3 regions of the Pseudomonas sp. PGPR40 genome follow, and region 1 is predicted to be linked to each of the others. Evidence: predicted binding sites of a transcription regulator. Region 1 holds the regulator's gene; each other region holds the start of a gene.
The links. The regulator sigma-54, encoded in region 1, starts transcription at its own class of promoters, with help from an activator protein. The targets are predictions, from matches to a motif close to ANTGGCATNNANNTTGCTNT.
Positions count from the first base shown of each region.

Region 1 (6,719 bases):
GATGCAGCCTCTCACTCGGACGCCTGGCTTTCTGGCGAAAGCACATACCTCCCCGGGCAGGCCGAACTGGCGGCGAACTATATCACTGCAACGCTCAAGCGCCCAAGGCCCAAGCCGGGCATGTTCAGCAACAGGACCGCCGCAAATCATCTATTTAGAGAGATTCAGTAACAAGGAATGACAAACCGCGACGAACTTGCGTGAGGGTTTTGATCATTACCGTTATAATCGCCGCCTTTTCATCAGGCTATTCGATTTCCGACATGAACCAATCCAGCGACCTGATTCAATCAGCACAACGTACCATCCGCCTCGAACTGGAAGCCGTACAAGGCTTGCTGCCCCATATCGATGCAGATTTCGTACGTGCTTGCGAGATGATTCTGGCCAGCAAAGGCCGCGTGGTCGTGGTCGGCATGGGCAAATCGGGGCATATCGGCAGCAAGATTGCCGCCACCCTGGCCAGCACCGGCACCACGGCTTTTTTCGTGCACCCGGCCGAGGCCAGCCATGGCGACATGGGCATGATCACCCGTGATGACATCATTCTGGCGCTCTCGAACTCCGGGTCCACCAACGAAATCGTCACCTTGCTACCGCTGATAAAGCGCCAGGGCATTCAAATGATCAGCCTGACCGGCAACCCCGAGTCGCCGCTGGCCAAGGCTGCGGAAGTCAACCTCAATGTAAGCGTCGAACACGAAGCCTGCCCGCTGAATCTGGCACCTACTTCGTCGACCACCGCTGCGCTGGTCATGGGTGACGCTCTCGCCGTTGCCTTGCTTGAAGCGCGTGGCTTTACCGCTGAAGATTTCGCTTTTTCCCACCCCGGGGGTGCCCTTGGCCGCCGCTTGCTACTGAAAGTGGAAAACGTCATGCATGCCGGCACCGAATTGCCGCAAGTAACGTGCGGCACGCTGCTCAAGGATGCCTTGATGGAAATGACCCGCAAGGGGTTGGGCATGACCGTCGTGCTGAGCGCAGATGGGAAACTCGCCGGGATCTTCACCGACGGCGACTTGCGACGCACTCTGGACCGCACCATTGATATTCACAGCACGACCATTGACGAAGTGATGACCGCCCATGGCAAGACCGCCCGCGCCGAGATGCTCGCCGCCGAGGCGCTCAAAATCATGGAAGACCACAAGATCAATGCACTGGTAGTGGTCGACAGCGAAGACCGCCCGGTCGGCGCCTTGAATATGCACGACTTGCTGCGTGCGGGAGTAATCTAAATGAGCACGGACCTGCTGCAACGTGGCAAACAGATCAAACTGGCGGTATTCGACGTCGACGGCGTACTGACCGACGGGCGCTTGTACTTCCTCGAAGACGGTAGCGAATTCAAGACGTTCAACACCCTCGATGGCCAGGGCATCAAGATGTTGATGGCTGCCGGTGTGCAAACCGCGATCATCAGCGGCCGCAAAACGCCGGTGGTCGAACGGCGCGCGAAGAACCTCGGCATTCCACATCTGTTCCAGGGCCGAGAAGACAAACTGGTAGTCCTAGACGGGCTTCTTGCCCAACTCAACCTGAGTTATGAACAAGTGGCTTACCTCGGCGACGACTTGCCAGACCTGCCGGTGATTCGCCGCGTCGGCCTTGGCATGGCGGTAGCCAGCGCCGCCAGTTTCGTGCGCGAACACGCCCATGGCATCACCCAGGCCCGCGGTGGCGAGGGTGCCGCTCGCGAATTCTGCGAGTTGATCCTGCGCGCCCAGGGCCGCCTCGATGCGGCCAATGCCGCGTACCTGTGAGCCCATCATGCTGAGCAAAAAGATTCGCAATATCCTGGTGTTCGGTTGCATCGCGGCGATTTTTGCAGCGGTCGGCTATTGGAACATCAGCCCGGAACGCTTCCTCGACAAGCCGGTGGTGAAGGTCGATGAAAGCGCGATCGACTATTACGCCGTCAACGCCCACAGCGTGCAATACCTGCCCGACGGCAAACTGCAATACGAGATGACGTCGGACAAGGTCGAACACCTGAAAGCGACCGAAGTGACATTGCTGACCAATCCTGACCTGAACATGTTCCGTGGCACCGAATTCCCCTGGCACGTCCAGAGCGAGCGCGGCGAAGTCAATCCGGACGGCACTCAGGTCGAACTGATCGATTCGGTACGAATCACGCGTTTCGATGAGAAAAACCGCAAGACCCTGATTACCACCACTCGCATGACCGTGTTCCCGCAGCAGCAATATGCGCAGACCGATCAACCCGTTAGAATCGACGGCGCTGGCGGTGTATCGACTGGCAACGGAATGAAAGCGTACTTGAAAGAAAGCAGGATACACCTGCTATCGAACGTAAGAGGACAGTATGAGGCTCGTTAAAACTCTCCCTATTTTGCTCAGTCTGGGCGCAGCACTGGGAAGCGTGAGCGCCTGGGCTCTGCCGAATGATCAAGAGCAGCCTATCCGCATCCAGGCCGACGATGCCCAACTGGACGACAAGAATGGCGTGGCCACTTATAAAGGTGACGTGATCATCACCCAGGGCTCGATGAAGGTCACCGGCAACACCGTGACCATCACCCGCACTCCGGCCGGCGACATCGACGTGGTGACTTCGGTGGGCAACCTTGCCTATTTCGAGCAACTGCAAACGGCAGGCGATACCAAGCCGGTTCAGGGCTATGGCGTCACTATCCAGTACCACGCCTCGCAAAACCGTGTCGTTCTGATCGATCGCGCCAAAGTCATCGACAAAGACAACAACGTCACCCAAGGCGAGAAAATCGTCTACGACACGGTCAAAAAGCTTGCGAGCGCCGGTCGCGCCACGGGTAACAAGGTCACCGAGGCGCGTCCTCGCATCGACATGGTGATCCAGCCGAAGAAGAAAACCGACGAGCAAAAGGCCCAGTAATGGCAACTCTGAAAGCTCAGCATCTGGCCAAGAGCTACAAGAGCCGCCAGGTCGTGCGCGACGTCAGCCTGTCCATCGACAGCGGTCAGATCGTCGGCTTGCTTGGCCCTAACGGTGCGGGTAAAACTACCTGTTTCTACATGATTGTCGGTTTGGTACAGGCCGATCAGGGCCGCGTACTGATCGATGACCTGGACGTCAGCCACCAGCCGATGCACGGTCGTGCGAAGGCGGGTATCGGCTATCTTCCGCAAGAAGCGTCGATCTTCCGCAAACTGTCGGTGGCCGACAACATCATGGCCATCCTCGAAACCCGCAAGGAACTCGACAAGGCCGGTCGTCGCCAAGAGCTGGAAAGCCTGCTGCAGGAATTCCACATCCACCACATCCGAGACAACCTTGGCATGAGCCTGTCCGGTGGTGAACGCCGCCGTGTGGAAATCGCCCGGGCCCTGGCTACCAACCCGAAATTCATCCTCCTCGATGAACCCTTCGCCGGCGTAGATCCGATTTCGGTGGGCGATATCAAGCAGATCATCCATCACCTCAAGGCCAAAGGCATTGGCGTGCTGATCACGGACCACAACGTCCGCGAGACCCTGGATATCTGCGAAACGGCCTACATCGTCAACGACGGACAGTTGATCGCCGAAGGTGACTCCGCCACCATCCTGGCCAACGAACTGGTCAAGGAAGTGTATCTGGGCCATGAGTTCCGGCTGTAAGCGCCTGAGGTGCCTGGCCAGGTGCCAAAGCGCTTGTTTCAATAAAAAATCAATAACTTTTTATTGTTACAGCGCTCTAGGCAAACACTTCAGTTTCGGGCATATAATTTGCTTATGTTTGGCGCTTCGGCGCCCTGTAGTGGATGGCGCATGTGCGCCGGCGAATTAAGGTGTTAAGCCCCTGCCATGAAACCATCGCTAGTCTTGAGAATGGGCCAGCAGCTGACGATGACACCGCAGCTGCAACAGGCCATCCGCCTGCTCCAATTGTCGACCCTGGACCTGCAACAGGAAATCCAGGAGGCCCTGGAGTCCAATCCGATGCTCGAACGCCAGGAAGAAGGCGACGACTTCGATAACGCCGACCCCTTGGCCGATAGCGCCGACCAAAAACCCAACGCCGACATTCAGGAACCCTCCTATCAGGAAACCGCCCCGACGGTGGATAACCTCGAGGAAGGTGACTGGAACGAGCGCATTCCCAACGAATTGCCCGTCGATACGGCCTGGGAAGACGTCTACCAGACTAGCGCCAGCAGCCTGCCGAGCAACGATGACGACGAGTGGGATTTCACCACCCGTACGTCGGCCGGTGAAAGCCTGCAAAGCCATTTGCTCTGGCAACTGAACCTGGCACCGATGTCTGACACCGATCGCCTGATCGCTGTGACCCTGATCGACTGCATCAATAATCAGGGCTACCTGGACGAAACCCTCGAGGAAATCCTCGATGCGTTCGACCCGGAACTGGACATCGAACTGGACGAAATCGAAGCCGTCCTGCACCGCATCCAGCAATTCGAACCCGCCGGCATCGGCGCCCGTAACCTCGGGGAATGCCTGCTGCTGCAACTGCGCCAACTGTCCGCCAAGACCCCTTGGCTGGCCGAGGCCAAGCGCCTGGTCACCGACTACATCGACCTGCTCGGCAGCCGCGACTACAGCCAGCTGATGCGCCGCATGAAGCTCAAGGAAGATGAACTGCGCCAGGTCATCGAACTGGTCCAGAGCCTCAACCCGCGCCCGGGCTCACAGATCGAGTCTACCGAAGCCGAATACGTGGTTCCCGACGTGATCGTGCGCAAGGACAACGAGCGCTGGCTGGTGGAATTGAACCAGGAGTCGGTGCCACGCCTGCGGGTCAACGCCCAATACGCCGGTTTCGTACGCCGTGCCGATACCAGCGCTGATAACACCTTCATGCGCAATCAGCTGCAGGAAGCTCGCTGGTTCATCAAGAGCCTGCAAAGCCGCAACGAAACCCTGATGAAAGTGGCCACCCAGATTGTCGAGCATCAGCGCGGCTTTCTTGAATACGGCGACGAAGCCATGAAACCGCTGGTACTGCACGACATCGCCGAAGCGGTGGGCATGCACGAATCGACGATTTCACGGGTGACCACGCAAAAGTTCATGCATACCCCACGGGGCATCTATGAACTGAAATACTTTTTTTCCAGCCACGTCAGTACCTCCGAAGGCGGTGAATGCTCGTCCACGGCGATCCGCGCGATCATCAAAAAACTGGTTGCCGCGGAAAATCAGAAAAAGCCGTTGAGTGACAGCAAGATCGCTGGTTTACTGGAGGCACAAGGCATTCAGGTAGCCCGTCGTACCGTCGCCAAGTACCGCGAATCTTTGGGGATCGCGCCTTCCAGCGAACGGAAGCGGTTGATGTAGCCGCCGGGCTCGCCACAGCGTTCCAGTGGCAGGCATTTCTGCCTGCCGCTTTATGCACTGGCAACGAAGGAGAAGCTGTATGCAAGTCAACATCAGTGGACACCAACTGGAAGTGACCGAACCCCTGCGCACCTATATCGGCGAAAAACTCGACCGATTGGAGAGGCATTTCGACAGGATCACCAACGTGCAAGTCACGATGAACGTCGAGAAGCTGCTGCAGAAGATCGAAGCCACGCTGCATATTCCCGGCGGAGAAGTGGTCGCCAATGCCGAGCATACGGACATGTATGCCGCCATCGACCTGCTGACCGACAAGCTGGATCGCCAACTCAAAAAGCATAAGGAAAAGACCCAGAGCCTCCTCCAGGGCGCGACCGGTCGTTAACACTCCCAACCCATGATCCGACTAGAAACCATCCTGACCCCCGGCCGTTCCCAAGTGAACGCGCCGGGCGGCAGTAAAAAGAAAGCCCTCGAGCAAATTGCCAACCTTATCCACCGCGAAGTGCCGGATCTGGAAATGCAGGACGTCTTCGAGGCTCTGATTGCCCGTGAGAAACTCGGTTCTACCGGTTTCGGCAACGGCATCGCCATCCCCCATTGCCGGCTCAAAGGCTGCACCTCGCCAATCAGTGCGCTGCTGCACCTGGAAGCCCCTATCGATTTCGACGCCATTGATGGCGCCCCGGTTGACCTGCTGTTCGTGCTGCTGGTCCCGGAAGCCGCCACCGATGCACACCTGGAATTGCTCCGTCAGATCGCCAGCATGCTGGATCGCAAGGATGTGCGTGAAAAACTGCGCAGCGCCCCGAGCAACGAAGCCTTGTATCAGGTTGTCCTGGACGAGCAGAGCGGTCACTAATCATGCGCCTGATCATCGTCAGCGGCCGCTCCGGCTCAGGTAAAAGCACCGCCCTCGACGTGCTCGAGGACAACGGCTATTACTGCATCGACAACCTGCCTGCCGGCTTGCTGCCGGAACTGGCCGAACGCGCGCTGATTCACACCGAACTGGCACAACCGCTGGTGGCCGTGTCCATCGATGCACGCAATTTGCCGAGCCACCTGTCACGGTTTCCCGAGCTGCTGGAAGAAGTCCGCGGCCGACATATCCAGTGCGATGTGCTGTACCTGGATGCCGACGAAGAGACCTTGCTCAAACGCTTTTCGGAAACGCGCCGTCGTCACCCGCTGAGCAGCGCCAATCGCTCGCTGGCGGAGGCGATACAGGACGAAACCAAACTGCTGGGGCCTATTGCCGATCTGGCCGACCTCAAGGTCAATACCACCAATCTGAACCTGTATCAGCTACGCGATACCATCAAGCTACGCCTGCTGAATCAGCCGGAGCCCGGTACTGCGTTCCTGGTGGAATCTTTCGGGTTCAAGCGTGGGATGCCGGTGGACGCCGATCTGGTGTTCGACGTGCGCTG
Region 1 is NZ_JAKLSP010000014.1:52,151-58,869, forward strand. It holds gene MEB48_RS13795 (KpsF/GutQ family sugar-phosphate isomerase) at 264-1,238, shown strand; gene MEB48_RS13800 (KdsC family phosphatase) at 1,239-1,763, shown strand; gene lptC (LPS export ABC transporter periplasmic protein LptC) at 1,771-2,343, shown strand; gene lptA (lipopolysaccharide transport periplasmic protein LptA) at 2,330-2,878, shown strand; gene lptB (LPS export ABC transporter ATP-binding protein) at 2,878-3,603, shown strand; gene MEB48_RS13820 (RNA polymerase factor sigma-54) at 3,790-5,283, shown strand; gene hpf (ribosome hibernation-promoting factor, HPF/YfiA family) at 5,363-5,671, shown strand; gene ptsN (PTS IIA-like nitrogen regulatory protein PtsN) at 5,684-6,148, shown strand; gene rapZ (RNase adapter RapZ) at 6,151-6,719, shown strand, end outside.

Region 2 (6,719 bases), on a different contig from region 1:
GCATTCCCACGCAGAGCGTGGGAACGATCATCAAACCCCAGACAAAAAAACGCCCCCGACCTTGCGGTCGGGGGCGTTTTTTTGGCCAGCTAACTAAATGACTTAGTTACCGGACTTCTTCGCAGCGCGGGTACGCTCGCTTTCGCCCAGGATCTTCTTGCGAAGACGGATGGACTTAGGAGTGACTTCACACAGCTCGTCTTCCTGTACGAACTCCAGAGCTTGCTCCAGAGTGAACTTGACAGGCGGAACCAGAGCGATGGTTTCGTCTTTACCCGAAGCACGCATGTTGTCGAGCTTCTTGCCTTTAGTCGGGTTAACACCCAGGTCGTTGTCGCGGCTGTTCAGACCAACGATTTGACCTTCATAGATGTCCTGGCCGTGTTCTACGAACAGCTTGCCACGCGCCTGCAGGGTTTCCAGCGAGTAAGTCAGTGCCTTACCGGTCGCTACCGACACCAGTACACCATTCTGACGGCCGGACATGTCGCCGGACTTCATCACGTCGTAACGGTCGAAGATCGAGGTCAGGATGCCGCCACCGGAAGTGAGGGTCAGGAACTCGTTACGGAAACCGATCAGGCCACGTGCCGGGATGTTGTACTCAAGGCGCACACGGCCCTTGCCATCCGGAACCATGTTGGTCAGGTCGCCTTTACGCAGACCCATTTGCTCCATGATCGCGCCCTGGGATTCTTCCGGCAGGTCGATGGTCACGTTTTCGTACGGTTCGTGCTTGACGCCATCAACCATACGGATGATCACTTCCGGACGACCAACACCCATTTCGAAGCCTTCGCGACGCATGGTTTCGATCAGTACCGAGAGGTGCAGCTCACCACGGCCGGAAACTTTGAACTTGTCAGCCGAGTCGCCTTCTTCAACGCGCAGAGCAACGTTGTAGAGCAGTTCCTTGTCCAGACGTTCCTTGATGTTACGGCTGGTCACGAACTTGCCTTCTTTACCGCAGAAAGGCGAGTCGTTTACCTGGAAGGTCATGGAAACGGTTGGCTCGTCGACGGTCAACGGCTTCATCGCTTCAACAGCGGTCGGGTCGCACAGGGTGTCGGAGATGAACAGTTGTTCGAAGCCGCTGATGCAGACGATGTCGCCGGCAGCTGCTTCTTCAACGTCGATACGGTGCAGACCGTGGTGACCCATCAGCTTCAGGATACGACCGTTGCGCTTCTTGCCGTCGGCGTCGATAGCGACAACCGGAGTGTTCGGCTTGATGCGACCACGAGCGATACGGCCAACGCCGATAACACCCAGGAAGCTGTTGTAGTCCAGAGCGGAGATTTGCATCTGGAACGGACCGTCACGGTCGACTTTCGGTGCGGGTACGTCGTCGATGATCGACTGGTACAGCGGAGTCATGTCTTCAGCCATGGCGGTGTGGTCAAGACCAGCAATACCGTTCAGGGCGGAGGCGTAGACGACTTTGAAGTCCAGCTGTTCTTCGGTGGCACCCAGGTTGTCGAACAGGTCGAAGATCTGGTCCAGAACCCAGTCCGGACGCGCGCCTGGACGGTCAACCTTGTTGATGACCACGATTGGACGCAGGCCGGCTTCGAAAGCCTTCTTGGTCACGAAACGGGTTTGCGGCATAGGGCCGTCTTGAGCGTCAACCAGCAGCAGAACGGAGTCAACCATCGACATTACGCGTTCAACTTCGCCGCCGAAGTCGGCGTGGCCCGGGGTATCCACGATGTTGATGTGGTAGCCGTTCCAGTTGATGGCGGTGTTTTTCGCCAGAATGGTAATACCGCGTTCTTTCTCCTGGTCGTTGGAGTCCATCACGCGCTCGTCGTTGAGCTCGTTGCGCTCCAGGGTGCCGGATTGACGCAAGAGTTTGTCTACCAGGGTGGTTTTACCATGGTCAACGTGAGCAATGATGGCGATGTTGCGTAGATTTTCGATCACTTGTGTATCTCGATCAGAGGATTCGGTGTGCTGACAAGTCTTGGCAGCGATTAACGTTGCGTCCGTAAAGCCGTTACAGCTTGACGGCGGCGTCGGGGGGCCGGTGACGCAGGCCACAGGCAAACAGCCCCGGGCACTTAGCTCGGTCGATAAACGCGCACATTGGCATGCCCCTCACTGAGCAAATGGTGGGCATGCAGGCGACTCATCACGCCTTTGTCGCAATAGAGCAGGTACTGGCGAGTAGGGTCCAGTTCCTTGAAACGAGCGTTCAGTGCATAAAACGGCATCGTTTGTACCTCGATGCCAGAAAGCGTAAGCGGGTCGTCTTCAGCGGCATCAGGATGACGGATGTCGATGACGATTTGCCCCGCCAGCGCTTCGCTGACTTCTTCAATCTGCAAGTCCTGGCCCAATTCGTCGATCACGCGATCGATCGGCACCAGTTTGGCGTTCTCGAGCGCACGCTCGAGTACCGCCATATCGAATTCTTTCTCTTCATGCTCCACGCGATGGCGCTTGGCGTGAGTCTTGGGGTTCACCGAGATGACCCCGCAGTACTCCGGCATGTGCTTGGCGAAGTCGGCAGTGCCGATTTCGTTGGCCAGGTCGATGATGTCCTGCTTGTGACTGGCGATCAGCGGACGCAAGACCAGCTTATCGGTCACGCAGTCGATCACGGACAGGTTCGGCAACGTCTGGCTCGACACCTGGGAAATCGCTTCGCCGGTGACCAGCGCTTCGATGTCCAGCCGATCGGCAATACGGGAAGCAGCGCGCAACATCATACGCTTCAAAACTACACCCATATGACTGTTATCGACTTTACCGAGAATTTCTCCCAGTACTTCCTCGAACGGCACACTGACAAATAACACGCGTTGGGAGCTGCCGTACTTCTTCCAGATGAAGTGCGCGACTTCCATGACGCCCAGTTCGTGGGCACGTCCGCCCAGATTGAAGAAGCAGAAATGGCTCATCAGCCCGCGGCGCATGATCTGGTAGGCGGCGACAGTGGAGTCGAAGCCGCCGGACATCAGTACAAGCGTCTGTTCCAGGGCACCCAGCGGATAACCGCCGATGCTGTTGTGCTGGCTATGGATCACGAACAACCGTTTGTCGCGAATTTCGATGCGAACTTCGATTTCCGGCTCTTTGAGCGAGATTCCGGCGGCGCCGCACTGACGACGCAGTTGGCTGCCGACGTATTTCTCGACATCCATGGAGCTGAATTCGTGCTTGCCGGCACGCTTGCAGCGCACCGAAAAAATCTTCCCGGCCAACGCATCACCGAAATGCTGTTTGCACTTGGCGACGATGTCGTCGAAGTCGCCCAACGGGTATTCATCGACCTGCAGGAAATGCGCAATGCCCGGCATGCAGCTCAGGCGCTCGGTCATCTCCGCCAGGGCTTTCGGATCGCTGACGCGGGTTTCCAGCTCGAGATTGTCCCACACACCGTTCACCACCACGGCCGGGTCCAGATCGCGGAGCACGGTACGGATGTTTTTGGCCAACTGGCGGATGAAACGCATCCGTACCGGGCGGCTCTTGATGGTGATCTCGGGGAAGACTTTTACGATTAGTTTCATGAAAACAGCGCGCGCTGGGCCAGCCGAAAAAGGGGGGCGCGGATTATAGCGGAAATTGCTCAAGGTTTAACCAGTTAATGTAGAGAAGGTTTTACACGCACCAAAACAGGTCATTTATAGATTTCGACGCTACATTACAGGGCAATGTTTTGCGCTTTTCGAGGCACTACAGCTTTATAAGCGTGATATTGGGGCAAAAAACCCATGGTGGGGCACTGGCATGCAATTTGCTCCCTTGTGAGGCAGGTTGCCTTGGCAGAGTATTCGCGCCGGCATCACCCACATTTAAGGGCATCCACCTACTAGCCCTAAGCCACCCGGAGAGGACACTATGTCGAAGTCGGTTCAACTCATCAAAGATCATGACGTCAAGTGGATTGATCTGCGCTTCACGGACACCAAAGGCACTCAGCACCACGTGACCATGCCGGCTCGCGATGGGCTGGATGAAGCTTTCTTCGAAGAAGGCAAAATGTTCGACGGTTCCTCCATCGCTGGCTGGAAAGGCATCGAAGCCTCCGACATGATCCTGATGCCGGACGACAGCACTGCCGTTCTCGACCCGTTCACCGAAGAGCCGACCCTGATCCTGGTTTGCGACGTGATCGAGCCTTCGACCATGCAAGGCTACGACCGTGACCCACGTGCGATCGCCAAGCGTGCCGAGGAATACCTGAAGTCGACCGGTATCGGCGACACCGTATTCGTGGGTCCAGAGCCTGAATTCTTCATCTTCGACGAAGTGAAGTTCAAGTCCGACATCTCCGGCTCCATGTTCAAAATCTTCTCCGAACAAGGTTCGTGGATGTCCGACCAGGACGTGGAAGGCGGCAACAAAGGCCACCGTCCAGGCGTCAAAGGCGGCTACTTCCCGGTTCCGCCGTTCGACCACGACCACGAAATCCGTACCTCCATGTGCAACGCCATGGAAGAAATGGGCCTGGTCATCGAAGTTCACCACCACGAAGTGGCGACTGCCGGCCAAAACGAAATCGGCGTGAAGTTCAACACCCTGGTTGCCAAGGCTGACGAAGTTCAAACCCTGAAGTACTGCGTACACAACGTTGCTGACGCCTACGGCCGCACCGCGACCTTCATGCCTAAGCCTCTGTACGGCGACAACGGTTCGGGCATGCACGTTCACCTGTCCATCGCCAAAGATGGCAAGAACACCTTCGCTGGCGAAGGCTATGCCGGCCTGTCCGATACCGCTCTGTACTTCATCGGCGGCATCATCAAGCACGGTAAGGCGCTGAACGGCTTCACCAACCCGTCGACCAACTCCTACAAGCGTCTGGTCCCAGGTTTCGAAGCACCCGTGATGCTGGCCTACTCGGCTCGTAACCGTTCGGCTTCGATCCGTATTCCTTACGTGTCCAGCCCTCGCGCTCGCCGTATCGAAGCTCGCTTCCCGGATCCGGCAGCTAACCCGTACCTGGGCTTCGCTGCACTGTTGATGGCTGGCCTGGACGGCATCCAGAACAAGATCCACCCAGGCGACGCTGCTGACAAAAACCTGTACGACCTGCCGCCTGAAGAGGCGAAAGAGATCCCACAAGTTTGCGGCAGCCTGAAAGAAGCCCTGGAAGAGCTGGACAAAGGTCGTGCGTTCCTGACCAAAGGCGGCGTTTTCAGCGACGACTTCATCGACGCTTACATCGCCCTGAAAAGCGAAGAAGAAATCAAGGTTCGTACCTTCGTACACCCACTGGAATATGAGCTGTACTACAGCTGCTGATCCGGTAGCGCTGCAACACGCGGCGTGACAAAAAAAGGCCTCCTTCGGGAGGCCTTTTTTATGGGCGACCGCCTGTCATCGGGTGCTCGGTTGCGTGCATCATGGCCTTCATCCGATAAAGACGAGATGCCCCATGCGCCTACGCCCATGCCTTGCCCTGCTCACCGCCCTGCTGACCAACAGCGCTTTTGCCAGCCCGGCACCTGCCGCCCTGGCCCCGCTGCTTGGCACCATCGAAGAACGCCTGGCAATTGCCGATCAGGTCGCGCTGAGCAAATGGGACAGCGGCAAACCGGTCGAAGACCGTCAGCGCGAGCGCGAAGTCATTGCCGGCGCCGTCGCCCTGGCACCTGCTTATAAATTGAGCAACGAAACCGTCGAACAGTTCTTCTCGGCGCAGATCGAGGCCAACAAACTGGTGCAATACGCGCACCTGTCTGACTGGCATGCGCAAGGCAAGGCGCCCAACGATCCTCGCCCCGATCTCGTCGGACAGATCCGCCCACAACTTGATCGGTTACAAAAACGCCTGCTGCAACAACTGGCCGATTTCAGCTCTTATCGCAACGACCCTCAGTGCCCGGCCTGGCTGGCCAAGGCCAATAAAACCGGCGCCCAAGCGCCATTGCGCGAGCTTGCCCAGGTACGTGCCACCGCTGAGTTGTGCAGCGCCAGCCGCTGAGCCGACCTGCCGATGTGCGCTGAAGTGCTCTATGCTCAGCGCTTAGTCGCCATGAACGGAATTGGGCCGGACACTTGCCCAACGGCCAATGGAAGCCTGCGATGCGCTCATTGTTGTTATGCCTGCTTGTGCTGATCGCCCTGCCCGCCGCCGCGCAGATCTACAAGTACACCGACGCCAACGGCAACACCGCGTACAGCAATCAACCGCCTTATGGCGTAAAAGCTCAACCCGTGGAGTTGCCACCGCTCAATAGCGTCGAGCTTCAACCACCGAGCGAGCCAGTAGCGCCTGCGCAATCCAGTCGCCGTGAACAGCCCAACAGCGCCTATCAGGTGCTGGAGTTGACCGGTCTGCCCACCGAAGAAGCCTTGCGCGCCAACAACGGCACGTTCACTGTTGGCGTATTGATCCAGCCGCGCCTGCAAGGCCCCCATCAATTGAGGCTGTTACTGGACGATCAACCCTACGGCCAACCGAGCAACGTACCGATTCTGCAACTGGTGAACATCGACCGTGGCGAACACCGCCTCGCGGTGCAGGTAATCGATGGGCAAAATGTCGTGCAGCAGAGCCCCACCGTGACTTTCACCGTACAACGGGTGCATAAGCCTTGAAGTTCTGGCTGTTGGTCGCTTGCCTGATCTGCCTGCCGGCAATGGCCGAGGTTTTTACCTATATCGACGCCCAAGGCAATCGGGTCTTTACCGATCAGCCGGGCACTCGTAACGCCAAGCGTGTGCCACTGGCGACCAGCAATCGAATGTCGGCCAACCCGAATGGC
Region 2 is NZ_JAKLSP010000007.1:83,420-90,138, reverse strand. It holds gene typA (translational GTPase TypA) at 103-1,923, opposite strand; gene thiI (tRNA uracil 4-sulfurtransferase ThiI) at 2,061-3,515, opposite strand; gene glnA (glutamate--ammonia ligase) at 3,847-5,253, shown strand; gene MEB48_RS08465 (chorismate mutase) at 5,387-5,935, shown strand; gene MEB48_RS08460 (DUF4124 domain-containing protein) at 6,037-6,552, shown strand; gene MEB48_RS08455 (DUF4124 domain-containing protein) at 6,549-6,719, shown strand, end outside.
Region 2: the regulator sigma-54 is predicted to act here: its motif matches at 3,730-3,749, upstream of glnA (glutamate--ammonia ligase).

Region 3 (6,719 bases), on a different contig from region 1:
GTAGTGGACTGGCTCATCAGGCATTCTCCTCGGTGACAGGGATAAGGTTGAGTTCGGCGGCCATGATCGGCCGGCGTTGACCGCGTTCCTGAACAAAATGGATGTCCGGGTCCGGGCGCTGATCGTTGACGAAGGTACGGAAGCGCTTGAGTTTTTCCGGGTCTTTGAGGGCGTTGGCCCATTCGCATTCGTAGCGGTTGACCACCAGTTGCATCTGCGATTCAAGTTCCGCGCCAAGTCCCAGGCTGTCTTTGATGATCACGTCCTTGAGGTAATCCAGGCCACCCTCCAGGCTTTCGCGCCAGACCGAAGTGCGCTGCAGCTTGTCGGCGGTGCGGATGTAGAACATCAGGAAGCGGTCGATGTAACGGATCAGGGTTTCATCGTCGAGGTCGGTGGCGAACAGCTCGGCGTGGCGTGGGCGCATGCCGCCGTTACCGGCCACGTAGAGGTTCCAGCCGTTCTCGGTGGCGATCACGCCCACGTCCTTGCTTTGCGCCTCGGCACATTCACGGGTGCAGCCGGAGACCGCGAACTTGAGCTTGTGCGGCGAGCGCAGGCCTTTGTAGCGGTCCTCGAGGGTCAGGGCCATTTTCACGCTGTCCTGCACGCCGTAACGGCACCAGGTGCTGCCGACGCAAGACTTCACCGTGCGGGTCGATTTGCCATAGGCGTGCCCGGTTTCGAACCCCGCCTCGATCAGCTCGGACCAGATGTCCGGCAACTGATGCAACTGCGCGCCGAACAAGTCGATGCGCTGGCCGCCGGTGATTTTGGTGTAGAGGTCGTATTTCTTCGCCACCACGCCGATCGCGATCAGCTTGTCGGCGGTGATCTCGCCCCCGGCGATGCGCGGCACCACCGAATAGGTGCCGTTTTTCTGCATGTTGGCCATGAAGGTGTCGTTGGTGTCCTGCAACGGCACCAGCGAGGCGTCCATGATCGGCTGGTTCCAGCACGAGGCGAGAATCGAACCCACCGCCGGTTTGCACACGTCGCAACCGGTGTGGCCACGGCCGTGCTTGGCCAGCAGTTCTTCGAAGGTGATCACCCCTTCTACCCGCACCAGCGCATAAAGCTCCTGACGGGTGTAGGCGAAGTGTTCGCACAGGCTCTTGTCGACACTGACGCCACGGGCAATCAATTCATGTTCGAACACTTGCTTGAGCAGCCCGGCGCAACCGCCGCAACCGGTGCAAGCCTTGGTCTGTGACTTGAGCAGGCCCAAGTCGGTGCAGCCACCGTCGATGGCCGAGCAGATCGAGCCCTTGGTGACGTTATGGCACGAGCACACGGTCGCCGACTCGGGCAACGCGCCCGGGCCCAGGGTTGGCGCGCCGGCGGACGAAGGCAGGATCAAGCTGGCCGGTTCCGACGGCAAGGCAATGCCGTTCTGCATGTATTGCAGCAGGGTGTCGTAATAGCTGTTGTCGCCGACCAGCACCGCGCCGAGCACGCGCTTGCTGTCAGCATCCACCACCAGGCGGCGATAGCTCGCGGTTGCCTCATCGATGAACTGGTAGCTGCGCGCACCCGGCGTCTGGGCGTGAGCATCGCCGATGGAGCCAACATCGACGCCGAGCAGTTTGAGCTTGGTCGACATGTCGGCGCCCTGGAACGGCTCCGCCACTTGATTGCACAGCAGCGACGCGACGCCACGGGCCATCTGATAACCGGGAGCGACCAGACCGAAGAGGCTGCCATTCCAGGCGGCGCACTCGCCGATGGCATAGATGTTCGGATCGCTGGTCAGGTACTGATCGTCGATCACCACGCCGCCACGCGGACCGATGTCCAGCGCACATTGGCGGCCCAGCGCATCTTGCGCACGGATGCCGGCGGAGAACACGATCAGGTCGGCTTCGAGGAATTCTTCATTGGCAAAATTCATCCGGTAGCGGTACTGCTCGCCGGCACTGATCGACTGCGTGCCACGGGACAAGTGCACACCCACGCCGAGCCGCTCGATCTGCGCCTTCAGCGCCAGGCCACCCTGCTCGTCCAGTTGCACTGGCATCAGGCGCGGGGCAAATTCCACCACATGCGCTTCCAGGCCCAGGCTTTTCAGGGCGTTGGCGGCTTCCAGACCGAGCAGACCACCGCCGACCACCACGCCACGCCGGGCATTGGCCGCTGCGGCACGAATGGCGTCGAGGTCTTCAAGGGTGCGATAGACCAGGCGCGAGTCACCTTCAGCACCTTCAATAGGCGGCACAAAGGGATAAGACCCGGTGGCCAGAACCAGTTTGTCGTACGAGACGCAACCTTGGGATGTGATCACCTGACGGCGGTTGCGGTCGATTTCCAGTACCGGTACGCCCAGATGCAGGGTAACGCCCGGTGTCTGGTACAGAGAGGCTTCGCCCAGGGCCAGCGACTCGGCATCGCGACCGCCGAAATACTCGGACAGATGCACACGGTCATAGGCACGCATCGGCTCTTCGCTGAAAACGTGCAGCCGATAGTGGTCGAGGGCGCCGCGCTCGATGAGCTGCTCGACACAATGGTGGCCGACCATGCCATTGCCGATCACGATCAGCGTTTGCAGTTTGTTCAACGCGGCAACATTGGAATTCATAGTAAGCACCCAGCCAAAGCCAATCACGGTTAAAAAAGCAAAAAAAAACGCCTGAAACCTCTCGGTTTCAGGCGTCTTTGCCTGTTCTTCGCGGTGTTCGACCTGGCGTCTTCGCCTGATCCACCGATGTTGCCCACGACCTGCTCGGCCGGTCGATCTTCGTTGATCGAGTGGGCTGCCCATCTTTTTCAGGATGGCTGAAGGGATGAATGCAGTCTTTGTGCCAGTCGGTGGGTGGACACTTCATCCTGTTTGTAAAACTGATGACTGAACAGTCGGGAACCAGGCTGGAGACTGCGAAATAGGCGAGTTTTACAGGGGTTAGACGGTGTTTCAGAAACCGTTGCGCGGATCAGCTACGGGCACTCACAGATGGCAAACACTCAGTGCACCGCTCGATGCACGTGCACGTTTTTATGGCATCGCGCTTTATAAAAGTGCATATGGCGGTCAATACCGCTCACGACAAATGCCAGGCAATTAAGCCGCGGAACCCTGTAGGAGCGAGCTTGCTCGCGAAGCGGTATGTCAGGCGACATCAATGTTGACTGTACTGCCCTCTTCGCGAGCAAGCTCGCTCCTACAGGGGATTTGCTTAATTGACTGGCATCGGGGGCAAGCTCCCTTCGCCACAGGTTCTCGGTGCTTGCTTTGGCTGTATCCCTACATGAGTCATTTGTACTTTCATCTATCCTGAGGCCGCGACCTTTTGGCGCATGCCGGTTGGCCATCGATTGAGCGCCACAGGGCAACAGTTTGTTAACATCCCTGCGCTTTTTTTCATCGATTGATCAGCACTGTAGATTCCCGGTCGCTACACAGGATGCTTTTTTCCATGAGTACGTTGTATACCCGTCGCACGGTCCTGCGCGGCATGAGCCTGCTGAGCCTTGGCCTGCTCGCCGGCTGCGATGACAGCAGCAAGCTGTCGTTCAAGTACGGCAAGGACCTCAGCGACAAGATCATGGGGCGTACCTTCAAGCTCAAGGACGCGCAGGGCGAGTATCGGATGCTCGGCAGCTACCGTGGCCTGATGCCGATGATCTTCTTCGGTTTCACCCAGTGCCCGGCGGTCTGCCCGACGACGCTGGCCCGTGCGGCGCAGGCGAAAAAACTGATGGGCCGCGATGGTGAGCGCCTGCAAGTGATCTTCATCACCCTGGACCCCGAGCGCGATACGCCGCAAATGCTCGATGCTTACGTGAAGACGTTCGATCCGAGTTTCGAGGCGCTGTACGGCACGCTGGAAGAAACCGCCGCCACCGCCAAGGAGTTCGGCGTGTTCTATGAAAAGGTCCCGAGCGGCTCGACCTATACCCTCTCTCATACCGCGACCAGCTTCGTTTTCGACTCCCGAGGCACTTTGCGCCTGGGGCTGTCCGCGTCCCTTACCGCTCAAGAGTGTGCAGAAGACCTGCTCACCGTCATGGAGGTCTGTTGATGACTTCGTTTAAACAGCTGGTCTTGGCCCTTTCCCTGATTGGTGCGGCCTGGCAAGTATCCGCTCAAACCCAGGTGAACGACGCCTGGGTTCGTGCAACGGTAGCCGGTCAGCATTCGACCGGTGCCTTCATGACCCTGCAGGCCGACAGCGACAGCAAACTGCTCAGTGTGCAGTCGCCGGTAGCGAACATCGTGCAAGTTCACCAATCCAGCATGAACAACGATGTGATGAGCATGAGCCAGGTCGAATCCGTCGCGCTGCCGGCCGGCAAACCGGTGAGCTTCGATCCCCATGGCTACCACATCATGTTGATGGACCTGACGGCCCAGGTTAAGGAAGGCGATAAAGTGCCCCTGATCCTGACCGTGGAAAACGCCAAAGGCGAAAAGGAGACGATCAAGATTGACGCCGAGGCGCGGGCGCTCGGCATGCAGGATCACAGCAAGATGCATTGAGAGCTTTGCTGAGGATTTGTCAGCAACACTTCGTAAATTACGAATTGTCGGTGAAGAATAATCGATTTTTCTTCACCCTAGTCTCCCCGCTAGCATGAACCCGTCGGCTCCAGAACAAGACCCCGCAGGGAGAGCGACATGCAGCCCATGAACATCGGCGAACTCTGGATGTGGGTCGCCTTCATCTTCTTCATCATCGCCATGCTGGCCATGGATCTGTTTGTCTTTGGCGGGCGCAAGGCGCATAGGGTATCGGTGCGCGAAGCGTCGTGCTGGGTGATTGCCTGGTGCGCGCTGGCGCTGGCCTTCGCGGGATTGCTCTGGTGGTACTTGAATGGCGAATTCGGGCGCGAGATCGCCCAGCGCAAAACGCTGGAATTTCTCACGGGCTATTTGATTGAGCAGTCGCTGTCGATCGACAACATGTTCGTCTTCGTGATGATTTTCGGCTACTTCGCCGTGCCGCCGGAGTTGCAGCGCCGGATGTTGTTATATGGCGTGCTCGGGGCAATCGTGATGCGTGCGGCGATGATTTTCGCCGGCGTGTGGCTGGTGTCGCAGTTCGCATGGCTGCTGTATGCGTTCGGTGTGTTCCTGATCATCACCGGGTTCAAGATGCTGGCATTCGCCCATCAGCGGCCTGACCTCGATAAAAACCCCTTATTGCGTTGGATGCACGGTCATCTGCGTGTCACCGACGGGTTTCATGGCGAGCGTTTTTTTGTGGTGCAAGACGGTCGGTACTGGGCGACGCCGATGTTTCTGGTGCTGGTGCTGATCGAGACCAGTGACTTGATGTTTGCGGTCGACAGCATCCCGGCGATCTTCGCCGTCACCACCGATCCGTACATTGTGTTCACATCAAACATCTTCGCGATCATGGGCCTGCGGGCGCTGTATTTCCTGCTGGCCGACATGGCTGATCGTTTCCACCTGCTCAAATACGGCTTGGCGATCGTGCTGGTGTTCATCGGCGCCAAGATGACGCTGATGCCGTGGTTTCACATGCCGGTTGAATGGTCGCTGACCGTTGTCGGCGGGATCATTCTGACGTCAGTGCTGTTGAGCCTGATCATGAGTCGGAAAAAAACGTCTGAGAAAGATCGAATGCGATCCCTGTAGGAGCTGCGATGCGGCGTTCCGACTTGCCAGCGAAAACGGCCTCACGTCAGGCAGTGCCCATGAAATCGCCTTCGCCGGCAAGCCGGGCTTCTACGGGTTCGACGACATTAATAACATCCTGCCCATCTGCTGCGGGTGGTACAGGGTAGTCATCGACTGGTAACCTGCGCCCTGCTCTTTCAATGACGACGGTGACGCATTTGATCAGCAGTACCCCATCACTTGCCCGCGATATCGATGGCAAAGCCATTTCAGCCAAGGTCCTCGACGAGGTCCGGGAAGAGGTTCTGGCCCTGGCCGGCCAGCAGATCTATCCCGCCTTGGCGGTCGTGTTAGTCGGTGACGACCCGGCCAGCCACGTGTATGTGCGCAATAAACTGCTGCGCGCCAAGGAAGTCGGCATCCGCTCCCTTGAATACCGCCTGCCGGAAACCGCCAACCAGGCCCAGGTTCTGGAACTGATTGCGCAACTCAACGCCGACGCCACGGTGAACGGCATCCTGGTGCAACTGCCCTTGCCGAACGCTATCGATGAACAGGCGGTGATCCATGCCATCGACCCAATCAAGGACGTGGACGGTTTTCATCGGGAAAACGTCGGTGGGCTGGTGCAAGGCATGGAGGTACTGACCCCCTGCACGCCCAGCGGCTGCATGCGTCTGCTGCACGAGACCTGCGGTGATGACTTGAGCGGCTTGCACGCGGTAGTCATCGGCCGCTCGAACATTGTCGGCAAACCGATGGCGACCTTGCTATTGCAGGCCGACTGCTCGGTCAGCGTGGTGCACTCGCGCAGCGTCGATGCCTCGGCGTTGTGCCGGTTGGCGGATATCGTGGTCGCTGCAGTGGGTCGACCGGGGTTGATCGACGCCAGTTGGCTCAAGCCCGGCGCAGTGGTGATCGATGTCGGCATCAACCGCATCGCCGACGAGTCCGGCGAACGTCTGGTAGGCGATGTCGACTACGCCAGCGCCCGCACCGTCGCCCGTGCGATCACACCGGTTCCCGGTGGCGTCGGGCCGATGACTATTGCCTATCTGCTGAAAAACACCCTGATCGCCAGCCAGTTGCAACGCGCCGCCCAGGCCCGCGGGCAGCAGCCTGTGGACGACTTGGCGTT
Region 3 is NZ_JAKLSP010000001.1:104,458-111,176, reverse strand. It holds gene nirD (nitrite reductase small subunit NirD) at 1-17, opposite strand, end outside; gene nirB (nitrite reductase large subunit NirB) at 17-2,578, opposite strand; gene MEB48_RS00450 (SCO family protein) at 3,414-4,019, shown strand; gene MEB48_RS00445 (copper chaperone PCu(A)C) at 4,019-4,477, shown strand; gene MEB48_RS00440 (TerC family protein) at 4,616-5,599, shown strand; gene MEB48_RS00435 (bifunctional 5,10-methylenetetrahydrofolate dehydrogenase/5,10-methenyltetrahydrofolate cyclohydrolase) at 5,782-6,719, shown strand, end outside.
Region 3: the regulator sigma-54 is predicted to act here: its motif matches at 2,787-2,806, upstream of nirB (nitrite reductase large subunit NirB).